Regions from separate parts of the Micromonospora sp. CPCC 206060 genome, predicted to be linked through region 1. Evidence: riboswitches for the same ligand, from Rfam matches in the RefSeq annotation. Region 1 holds a riboswitch; each other region holds the start of a gene.
The links. A riboswitch is a leader RNA that binds a small molecule or an ion and turns the genes downstream of it on or off. The one in region 1 is predicted to bind cyclic di-AMP.

Region 1 (2,194 bases):
GATGCACCCCGACGTGGTCGGGTCGTTGACGCTGCACGACTCGCTCGGCCAGGAGCCGTCCGGATTGCGCGGTGCCGGCTTGGCCGAGGCCGAGGTGGTGGAGGCGGGACCACTGGATCCGCTGCTGCTGGAGCGGCCGGCCACCAGCAGTGCCCGCTCGGCCTGCTGCTTGCGCTTGGCCATGATCGCGACCTGCTTGCGCTGCTCGGTGACCTCCCTGTCCAGGGCGGTCTTGGCCCGGGTCTGCAGGTCACGGGTCTCCATCAGGTCGCGCAGTTGCCGGTCCTCGTGCGCGGCGACCGCGTCGAGGGCGGCGGCCCGGTCCAGGAAACTGTCCGGTGACCCGCTGCCGAGCAGCGCAGAGATGGTGCCGAGCCGGCCGGTCCGGTACGCCACGCCGGCCATCTCGCCGACCTTGGCGTTGCGGACGGTCAAGTCCGCCTCGATGACCTTGAGCTGGCCGGTCAGTTCCTGCTGGCGTTTGCTCGACTTGTCGAGGGCGGCCTTGGCGTCGAGGAAGCCCTTGCTGGCTGCTTCGAGCTGGGCCCGGAGGGCCGGCGTGCCCCCTTCGTCGTCGGTGCCCGGGGCCGGTGCCGCGAGGGCGGTACCGACCGGAACGGCGGCCTGTGCGCCGGGGACCGGCGCCGTCACGACCCCGAGGGCGAGGGTCGCGGCGAGCAGGGCTGCCATCCGGGCGGTGGTACGTCGTGCGGATATCGGCATACAGATGTCCTTCCGTCAGCCGCCGACCGGGTTAGCTGACGGGTTCGGGACGGAAGATCCCTACCGCTGACGCGGATACACCCCAGGTACGTGGTTCCCCGGCTCGCACGAGGCGATTAGGCGGCGGCCACCGCAGGCGCCGGAGGGCGCCGCCCGGCGGGGGCCGGTGGTGAGCCTACCGGGGTCGGTGGGTACGCCGCAGCGCCTGAATGGGCGCTACGGGCTCTTCCTACCCACTTGTCCGGCATGTTCCGGACAATACCCCTGAAAGATTTAAGGTGCCGCTAAACCCGGGAGATTGACCCCGGTGCGCCTCCGGTGCCGGGTGTCCGATCGACGCCCGATTCATCCCGGCTGTCGACCGTCGGTCCGTCGGTCCCCACGCTGCGGATCGCGGCCTCACCACTCCATCCGACCGCAGGCCCCGGTGGCGGCGCCGGGCTCGATCTGGAGGGTGGCGTGCTCGATGTGGAACTCGTCGTGCAGGGCGGTCCGGGCCGCGGTGAGTACCGTGCCCACCTCGGCGCCCGGGTCGATGGTCAGGTGCGCCGAGGCTACCTCCATGCCCGAGGTCAGCGTCCAGACGTGCAGGTCGTGCACGTCGGACACCCCGGGTACCGCGCAGAGCCGGTCCCGGACCGCCGGGACCTGGAGGTGCTCCGGTGCCGCCTGCACCAGGATCCGGACGGCGGCCCGGCCGAGCCGCCAGGTGCGGGGCAGGATGAAGACCGCGATGGCCACCGCGACCAGCGGGTCGGCCCACCACCAGTCGGCGACCGCGATCAGCACGGCGGCGACGATGACGCCGACCGAGCCGAGCAGGTCGCCGACCACCTCCAGGTACGCGCCGCGCAGGTTGATGTTCTCCTCGGCGCCCGGCCGGAGCAGCGCGAACGCGCCGATGTTGGCGAGCAGGCCGAGCAGCGCGACGAACAGCACCGGGCCGGCGGGCACCTCCGACGGCGTGCCGAAGCGCTGCACCGCCTCGATCAGCACGTAGACCGCCACGCCGGAGAGGAGCACCGCGTTGGCCAGCGCGGCCAGTACCTCCAGCCGGTAGAGGCCGAAGGTCCGCTGCGGGTCGTCGGCGGCGCGCCGGGCGGCGGTGATCGCGGCGAGCGCCATCCCGATGCCGAGCACGTCGGTGAACATGTGCCCCGCGTCGGAGAGCAGCGCCAGCGAGCCGGTGGCCAGAGCGGTCACCGCCTCCACCAGCATCAGGCCGCTGAGCAGGGCGAACGCCGCCCACAGCCGACCCCGGTGCTGGTGGGGGGCGTTACGCGCCTGCCCGTGGTGATGATGACCGCCGCCCACGTACCCACCCTCCCGCCGATGCCCTGCCGCCGCTCCAACCTATGCTCATATTGCTATGTGTTCAACCAACTGACGGTGAATACTTTGTCACTCACTTCGGGTCGAGGGCATGGCAGCCTCCGGGTCGAGGGTGGTGAGCCGCTGGGTGGCCCGGGAC
Region 2 (2,194 bases), on a different contig from region 1:
GTCGAGGTCGGGATCCCGTACTCGGACCCGCTGATGGACGGCCCGGTCATCCAGCGCGCCACCGAGATCGCGCTGGCCGGCGGTACCCGCACCGCCGACGCCTTCACCGCTGTGCGGGGCGTCGCCGACGAGGGCGCACCGGCGCTGGTGATGACCTACTGGAACCTGGTCGACCGGTACGGGGTCGAGCGGTTCGCCGCCGACCTGGCCGGGGCGGGCGGGTCCGGACTGATCACCCCTGACCTGATTCCCGACGAGGCGGCCGAGTGGCGGGCCGCGTCCGACGCCCACGGGCTGGACCGGGTGTTCCTGGTGGCGCCGAGTTCAACCCCGGAACGGATCGCGATGACCGTCGCCGAGTCGCGAGGCTTCGTCTACGCTGCCTCGCTGATGGGGGTCACCGGTGAGCGCGGCGCGGTCGGCGGCGGCGCGAAGGACCTGGTCGCCCGGGTACGCGTGGCAGGGGACCTGCCGGTCTGCGTGGGGCTCGGGGTCAGCAACGGGGCGCAGGCCGCCCAGGTGGCGTCCTTCGCCGACGGCGTGATCGTCGGGTCCGCCTTCGTCCGCGCGATGCTGGACGCCCCGGACCGGCGTGCCGCCGTCGAGGCGGTCACCGCCGTCGCCGCGGATCTCGCCGCCGGGGTCCGGTCGGCCCAGCCCGCTGTCGCCTGATCCCGACCTGTGTCGTGCGGATGGGCCGGATGGGCACTTTCGGCCCGAACCGTACCTCCGGCGCCACCCGTGCCCATTGGTGCCCGTCACGGTGACAATGCGTCACCAATCGCGGGCGGGCTTGCTGTTTTGGCAGGTCAGAGGGGTTGGCAGCAGGAGAAGCGGCCAGTAGTGTCGGCCCGGTCCGGTGTGGTTGCCGGTCGCCGAGGGCGACGCTGCGCCGGACCCGCTGAGTCGTGCACGCACGAGCCGGGGACCCACCGCACTCTGGGGTGAATCCGTGGAGCACAACGTCCACGGTAGGGCCAGACTTCCCGCCCGAACCCGTCAGCTAACCCGGTAGGCGGCATCGGAAGGAGTTTCGTACCCGTGCAGCACCACCCCCCGCCGCTTTCCGGCCCTCCCCGTCGCGCCGTACCGACCCCCGCCGCCATCCGACCGCTCGGCTGCTGAGACTGGCGGATCCCCGGCGGTGGCCCCGGTCACCACCTCCCCCTTCGCACCCCCCGGTCGACCCCGCAGCACCACGGTGAGCTTCTGCCCCGTGGTGTGGTCGGCGTGCGCCTGACATCGGTGGATCCGTCTTCCCGGCAGCACCGTCCCGTCCGCCTGTCGCCGTAGCGGCGGGCCCGGCGCGTCGTCATACCCCCGATGACGCGACCCAACCGTGGAGGATCACGTGAAAGACCGCTTCAAGCAGCAGTTGACGCGCGTCGCGTCGCGTCGCCCGTACCAGGTCGCGGCCGTTTCGGCTGTCGTCCTGGCCGTCACCTCGACCACCGGTCTGTTGCTGACCCGTACCGACGAGCCCACCCGGGGCGACCTGGCGGTGGCCGCCGTGGCCGAACGGAACGACTCCACCACCGGCGGGGTCTCCCGGGCGACCCGCCCGTCGGCTGCCACCACCCCGGCGCCGACCGCGTCGGCCACGACTGCGCCGACAGGTACCCCGTCCGCTGCCGCCAAGCCGGTCCGGCAGGCTGCGGTGAAGGCTACGCCGACGAAGCCGAAGCCGCCCGCGAAGAAGGTGCTCGACGTCGACTACCAGGCGCAGACCACCTACTACTACTGCGGTCCGGCGGCGGTGCGCAACGCCCTGACGGTCCGGGGCATCGAGCGCAGCCAGGACGCGCTCGCCGGCCCGCTCAACACCGACGAGTTCGGCACCGATTCCGCCTACGACACCACCCGGGTGCTCAACAGCGTGACCGGTACCGACTTCTACCGCACCCGGATGATCCCCGGTGGTGCCGCCACGTCGGCGCAGAAGGACCAGCTCCAGGCCGACGTGGTCCGGGCGGTCAGCAACGGGTACGCCGTCGTCGCCAACGTGGCCGGCTCGGTGACCGACACCGAGGGCGGCTGGCACTCCTTCCCCGGCGGGCACTACATCGCCGTGGTCGGCTACGCCGACGACGGGCGCAGCGTGCAGATCTCGGACTCGGCCGACCCGGCCACCGCCTCGTACTGGCTGGCCACGACCGCCCTGGCGAACTGGATCGCGACCCGGGGCTACTCCGCC
Region 3 (2,194 bases), on a different contig from region 1:
GTGTGACCGGCGATGTCCACGAAGATCAGCTCGCCGGTCCGGGGGTCGAGTCGCGGCCCTTCACCCTGCTGATAGGCGTGCAGAGAGACGGCATCGGCAGTCAACATGTGCAAGAGCATTGCATGAACGTCGGTGTCGGGGAAGCGCACGTGGCAGTTGACCCGGGGTCGTCGGGCCGGTACGCCGAAGGGCCGCCCCGCACGGTCTCCCGGCCGGACGGCCCCTCGGCGTACCGGTGCGTCGTTACAGCAGCGACACGTGCACGTGGTCGGTATGGTCCGACGGCCCGCTGTAGGACTTCCAGCCGGTCGCCGGGAACCAGATCTGCTTGTACCAGATCACGTAGTAGATACCGAGCCGGTCGGCGTTCCGGACCAGGAACGCCGTCAGGTCGTTGCCGTACTTCTTCGTGTCGTTGTTGTACGCCGACCGGAAGCCACTGTTCATCAGCGACCAGTCGCAGGCCCGGCCCTTGGGGTGCTCCCAGGGGCCGCCGGGCCGGTAGCAACCGACGAAGCGGTTGAAGCCGGCCCGCTTGACCTCCTTGTACATGTGCAGGGTGCGTGGGGTGACACAGCCGCCGGTGGTCGGGTCGTTCTCGCTGCACGACTCCGGCCGCCAGTCACCGTCCGCGTCCCGGCCGGGGGCCATCCGGGCGACCGGCGAGGTGGCGACCACCATGCCTCCGGTCAGCCCCGGACCGCCCAGCAGCGCCAGCGCCTTCTCCGCGTCACGCTTCTGCTTGGCGATGATGTTCCGCTGCTTCTGCTGCTCGCGGACCTCGGCGTCCAGGGCCAACTTCGCCTGCTCGGCGTCGTTCTTGGCCTGCTGGACCTTGGCCAGCTTCTGCGCGTTCACCATGTTCAGTTCGTCGAGCGCGGCGGCGCGCTCAACGAACGAGTCCGGCGAACCGCTGTCCAGGAGGAAGGCCATCGCGCCGATCCGGCCGGACCGGTACGACTGTGCGGCGATCTGCCCGACCTGGGGGGCGAGCGCGTCCAGTTCGGCCTGGGCGCGCCGGACCTCCCAAGCGAGCGCCTTCTGGCGTTCCTCGGACTTCTTCAACCTCGCCGTAGCCTGCGCATAGCTGCGGTTGGTTGATTCCAGCACGTCGCTGAGCAGAGGTGTGTCGTCCTCGTGCCCCGACGGTTTCGGCGCCGAGGGCGCGGCTGTCGCCGGCAGGGGCCCGGAGACGATGGCCAGGGCGGCGAATACGGCCACCACAGGTCTTAACCAGCGGCGCAGGGGTGCCGTCACATCATTCCCTTCCGTTGACCGCCGACCGGGTTAGCTGACGGGTTCGGAGCGGAAGTGGCCCCGACCGCTGACGCGGATTCACCCCAGGTACCTGGTTCCCCGGCTCGTCCTTCGACGATTGGGCGGTGGCACCGCAGACGCCGCTCGCGCCTTCGGCGGTGACCGGCAGCGAGGTTACCCGAGACCCGACCCGGTGATCCACGCGGGAAGCCCCTTAAAACCGTTATTTCGCACAAGGTGTCCGAGGGTAGTGGCACGGTCTACAGAACCATCAGCCGATGGTCACGCTGCGGAAATGGAGAGTGTCGTCTGCGTGTTCATTCCGGCGCCGTCCAGTCGGCGGTGTCCCGGTCCGTGGTGGAGCGGCCAGCGGTACGCGGCTGGCTCAGGGCCTCCAACGCCTCGTCACGCTCGGTAGTGGATCGGGGCGCGGGGAGGCTGCCGCCGTCGGTCTCGGCGGTGGACGCGGCCCGCCGGCCCGCCGTGCTGACCAGCGCCGCCAGGCCGGTGGTCAGCGGTACCGCAGCGATCAGCCCGAGCGTCGCCACGCCGCTGCGGACGATCTCCTGGGCCAGGAACTCACTGGTCAGGATCTGCCCGACCGGACGCGAATCGGCGACGAGCAGGAGCAGCAGCGGCAGCGACGCGCCCGCATAGGCCAGCACGATGGTGTTGACCGTGGAGGCGATGTGCGCCCGGCCGACCCGGGTCGCCGCCCGGTAGAGCTGGAGCCGGGAGAGTCCCGGGTTGGCGTGGGCCAGTTCGGTCACCGTCGCCGCCTGGGTGACGGTGACATCGTCGAGCACCCCGAGCGAACCGATGATGATCCCGGCCAGCAGGATGCCGCGCAGGTCGATGTCGGCCTGGAGCATCGACAGCGTGGTGGCGTCCTCGCTGCCGTACCCGGTCAGATGGGTCGCGGCGGTGGCGACGGCGC
Region 4 (2,194 bases), on a different contig from region 1:
GACCAGGTCACCGGGGCGTAGCTCGGACCGGCTGACGCTCGGCACCGCTCGCCGCTGGGCGGCGGCGTTGTGCGGCAGGGAGACGCCCGCCTTGGCCCAGGCGGCGAGCATGAGCCCGGAGCAGTCGTACGAGTTGGGCCCCTCGGCGCCCCAGACGTACGGCTTGCCGATCTGGGCGCAGGCGAACTTGACCGCGATGCCGGCCTTGCCGCCGGGGTAGGTGGCCGGGCAGGGGGCGGGCCGCAGCGGGCCACCGCCGCCGTTGCCGTACACCTGGATCCGGAGCTTCTGCAGCCGGTCGATCTCGGCGTTGATCTGCTTCTTCTTCGCGGCCAGCTCGGCTTCGGTACGGGTGAGCTGGGCGACCAGCGCGTCCAGTGGCTCCTTCTTGGCGCTGAGCTTCCGCTTGAGCTCGACGACCGCCTGGATGTCCGCCTGCTGACGCTTGGCGAACTGGTCGAGGATCTCCAGTTGGCTGACGAACGTGGTGGGTGAGCCGCCGGCGAGCATCGCGTTCAGGGCCGAGGTGTTCTCACCCTTGTACGCCCGGACGGCGAGCGCGCTGACCTTGTTCATCGCGAGGTCGACCTGGAGTTGCAGAGGTTCGATCTGTCGGGCGAGCGCGGCGGCCTGCTTGCGGCGGGCGGCGAGGTCCTGGCGGGTGGCGTTGTGCTTCTCGATGATCGGTTCGAGTTTGTTCCAGTCCTCGTCGATCTGCTTCTCGATCTCGGCGATCGAGGGTTCGGCGTGTGCCGCGGTGGCTCCGCCGGTCAGGATGACGGCGAACCCGATGAGGGCGGCGAGTGCGGTGGATATGCGAGACCAGCGTGGGCGCGGTGCGATCGTCCGCCGGCCGGCGGGAGCCGGTCGGGTGGACGTCGACCGCGGGGCATGGTGTGCCACCGAGGCCTTAACTCCTTCTTCCCCTACCGCCTACCGGGTTAGCTGACGGGTTCGGGCGGGAAGGGAGGCGCCCTACCGCAGGACTGCGGATTCACCCCGGTGGTGCACTGGGTCCCCGGCTCGCCAGGCGAGCGATTCGGCGGTGTCGAGCCGATGCCACCCGGGCTGGGTGACCTGCTGCCGTCTCGACAAATGACCACACTAGAGAAGGCCGCCGGATGGTCGCAAGCTGCGACACCCCTCGATTCCATCCACATGGCGGACACTCGACCCGACACGGCGGCCCGCTGGACGTGACGATTCCTCGACAGGTCGGGGGCGGGACGCGGCGATTCTGGAACGCGGCGGCCCCCGACGGGGAGCGAAGATAAATTTCACTGGCACCGGTCTCGTCGGAATCTGTTGACGAACGTCCCGGCACGCGCGAGGGTGACGACGGACTGACCCATCCCCCCCCCGAATGGAGGTTCGATGCTTCGCCCGAACGTACCGACGAGCAGACGGATCCTGCTCAGCGCCGTCGTGGCCGGCGCCGCGACGCTCGTCCCACTCACCGCGACGGCCCCGGCCGCCGGCTCGACCGCCCCGACCCGGCAGCAGGAGTACGCCGCCGCAGCAGCGGAGTACGGCGTACCGGAGAGCGTCCTGCTCGGCGTCTCCTACCTCCAGTCCCGTTGGGATACCAACGCGGGCACCCCGAGCACCAGCGGCGGCTTCGGCCCGATGCACCTCACCGACGCCGAGTACGTGCTCTCCCTCCCCGGGCACCACCACGACTCCGGTGACGAGGACCCGCGCGGTGACGACTCCCGGCCAAGCCGGGCCGGTACCGGGACGGACAGTCCGGCACCGCCGGCCGCGTCGTTGCAGACGCTGGACGCCGCCGCCGGGCTCACCGGCGCCGCCGAGGAGTCGCTGCGGGCCGAGCCGGCCGTCAACATCCGGGGTGGCGCCGCCCTGCTGGCGTCGTACCAGCGGAGCCTGGCCGGGCCGACGGGCAGTGACAGCAACCCGGCCGCCTGGTACGGCGCGGTGGCCCGGTACGCGGGCGCGGACAGCGCCGACGCGGCGGCGGCCTTCGCCGACCAGGTGTACGACACGATCCGTACCGGGGTCAGCCGGCGCACCGACGACGGGCAGCAGGTGGCCCTCGTCGCCCGGGCCGACATCACCCCGGAGCGGTCCTGGCTGGACCGGCTCGGGCTGCGCAGGCTGGAGCGTCCGGACGGGCTGGAGTGCCCGCTCGACATCTCCTGCGAGTGGATCCCGGCCCCCTACCAGGAGCTCGGTG

Region 2: it holds a riboswitch for cyclic di-AMP, as region 1 does, so the genes downstream of both, V6U90_RS14425 (C39 family peptidase) here and V6U90_RS01400 (coiled-coil domain-containing protein) in region 1, are expected to answer to the same signal.
Region 3: it holds a riboswitch for cyclic di-AMP, as region 1 does, so the genes downstream of both, V6U90_RS20240 (coiled-coil domain-containing protein) here and V6U90_RS01400 (coiled-coil domain-containing protein) in region 1, are expected to answer to the same signal.
Region 4: it holds a riboswitch for cyclic di-AMP, as region 1 does, so the genes downstream of both, V6U90_RS05440 (C40 family peptidase) here and V6U90_RS01400 (coiled-coil domain-containing protein) in region 1, are expected to answer to the same signal.

What each region holds. Positions count from the first base shown of each region.
Region 1 covers NZ_JBAKHU010000001.1:305,322-307,515, reverse strand. The annotation lists gene V6U90_RS01400 (coiled-coil domain-containing protein) at 1-723, opposite strand, end outside; cyclic di-AMP (ydaO/yuaA leader) riboswitch at 728-856, opposite strand; gene V6U90_RS01395 (cation diffusion facilitator family transporter) at 1,123-2,037, opposite strand; gene V6U90_RS01390 (HelD family protein) at 2,125-2,194, opposite strand, start outside.
Region 2 covers NZ_JBAKHU010000018.1:56,342-58,535, reverse strand. The annotation lists gene trpA (tryptophan synthase subunit alpha) at 1-672, shown strand, start outside; cyclic di-AMP (ydaO/yuaA leader) riboswitch at 890-1,033, shown strand; gene V6U90_RS14425 (C39 family peptidase) at 1,340-2,194, shown strand, end outside.
Region 3 covers NZ_JBAKHU010000033.1:24,807-27,000, forward strand. The annotation lists gene V6U90_RS20235 (SMP-30/gluconolactonase/LRE family protein) at 1-107, opposite strand, end outside; gene V6U90_RS20240 (coiled-coil domain-containing protein) at 244-1,257, opposite strand; cyclic di-AMP (ydaO/yuaA leader) riboswitch at 1,262-1,392, opposite strand; gene V6U90_RS20245 (YibE/F family protein) at 1,575-2,194, opposite strand, start outside.
Region 4 covers NZ_JBAKHU010000004.1:10,771-12,964, forward strand. The annotation lists gene V6U90_RS05440 (C40 family peptidase) at 1-903, opposite strand, end outside; cyclic di-AMP (ydaO/yuaA leader) riboswitch at 916-1,055, opposite strand; gene V6U90_RS05445 (N-acetylmuramoyl-L-alanine amidase) at 1,375-2,194, shown strand, end outside.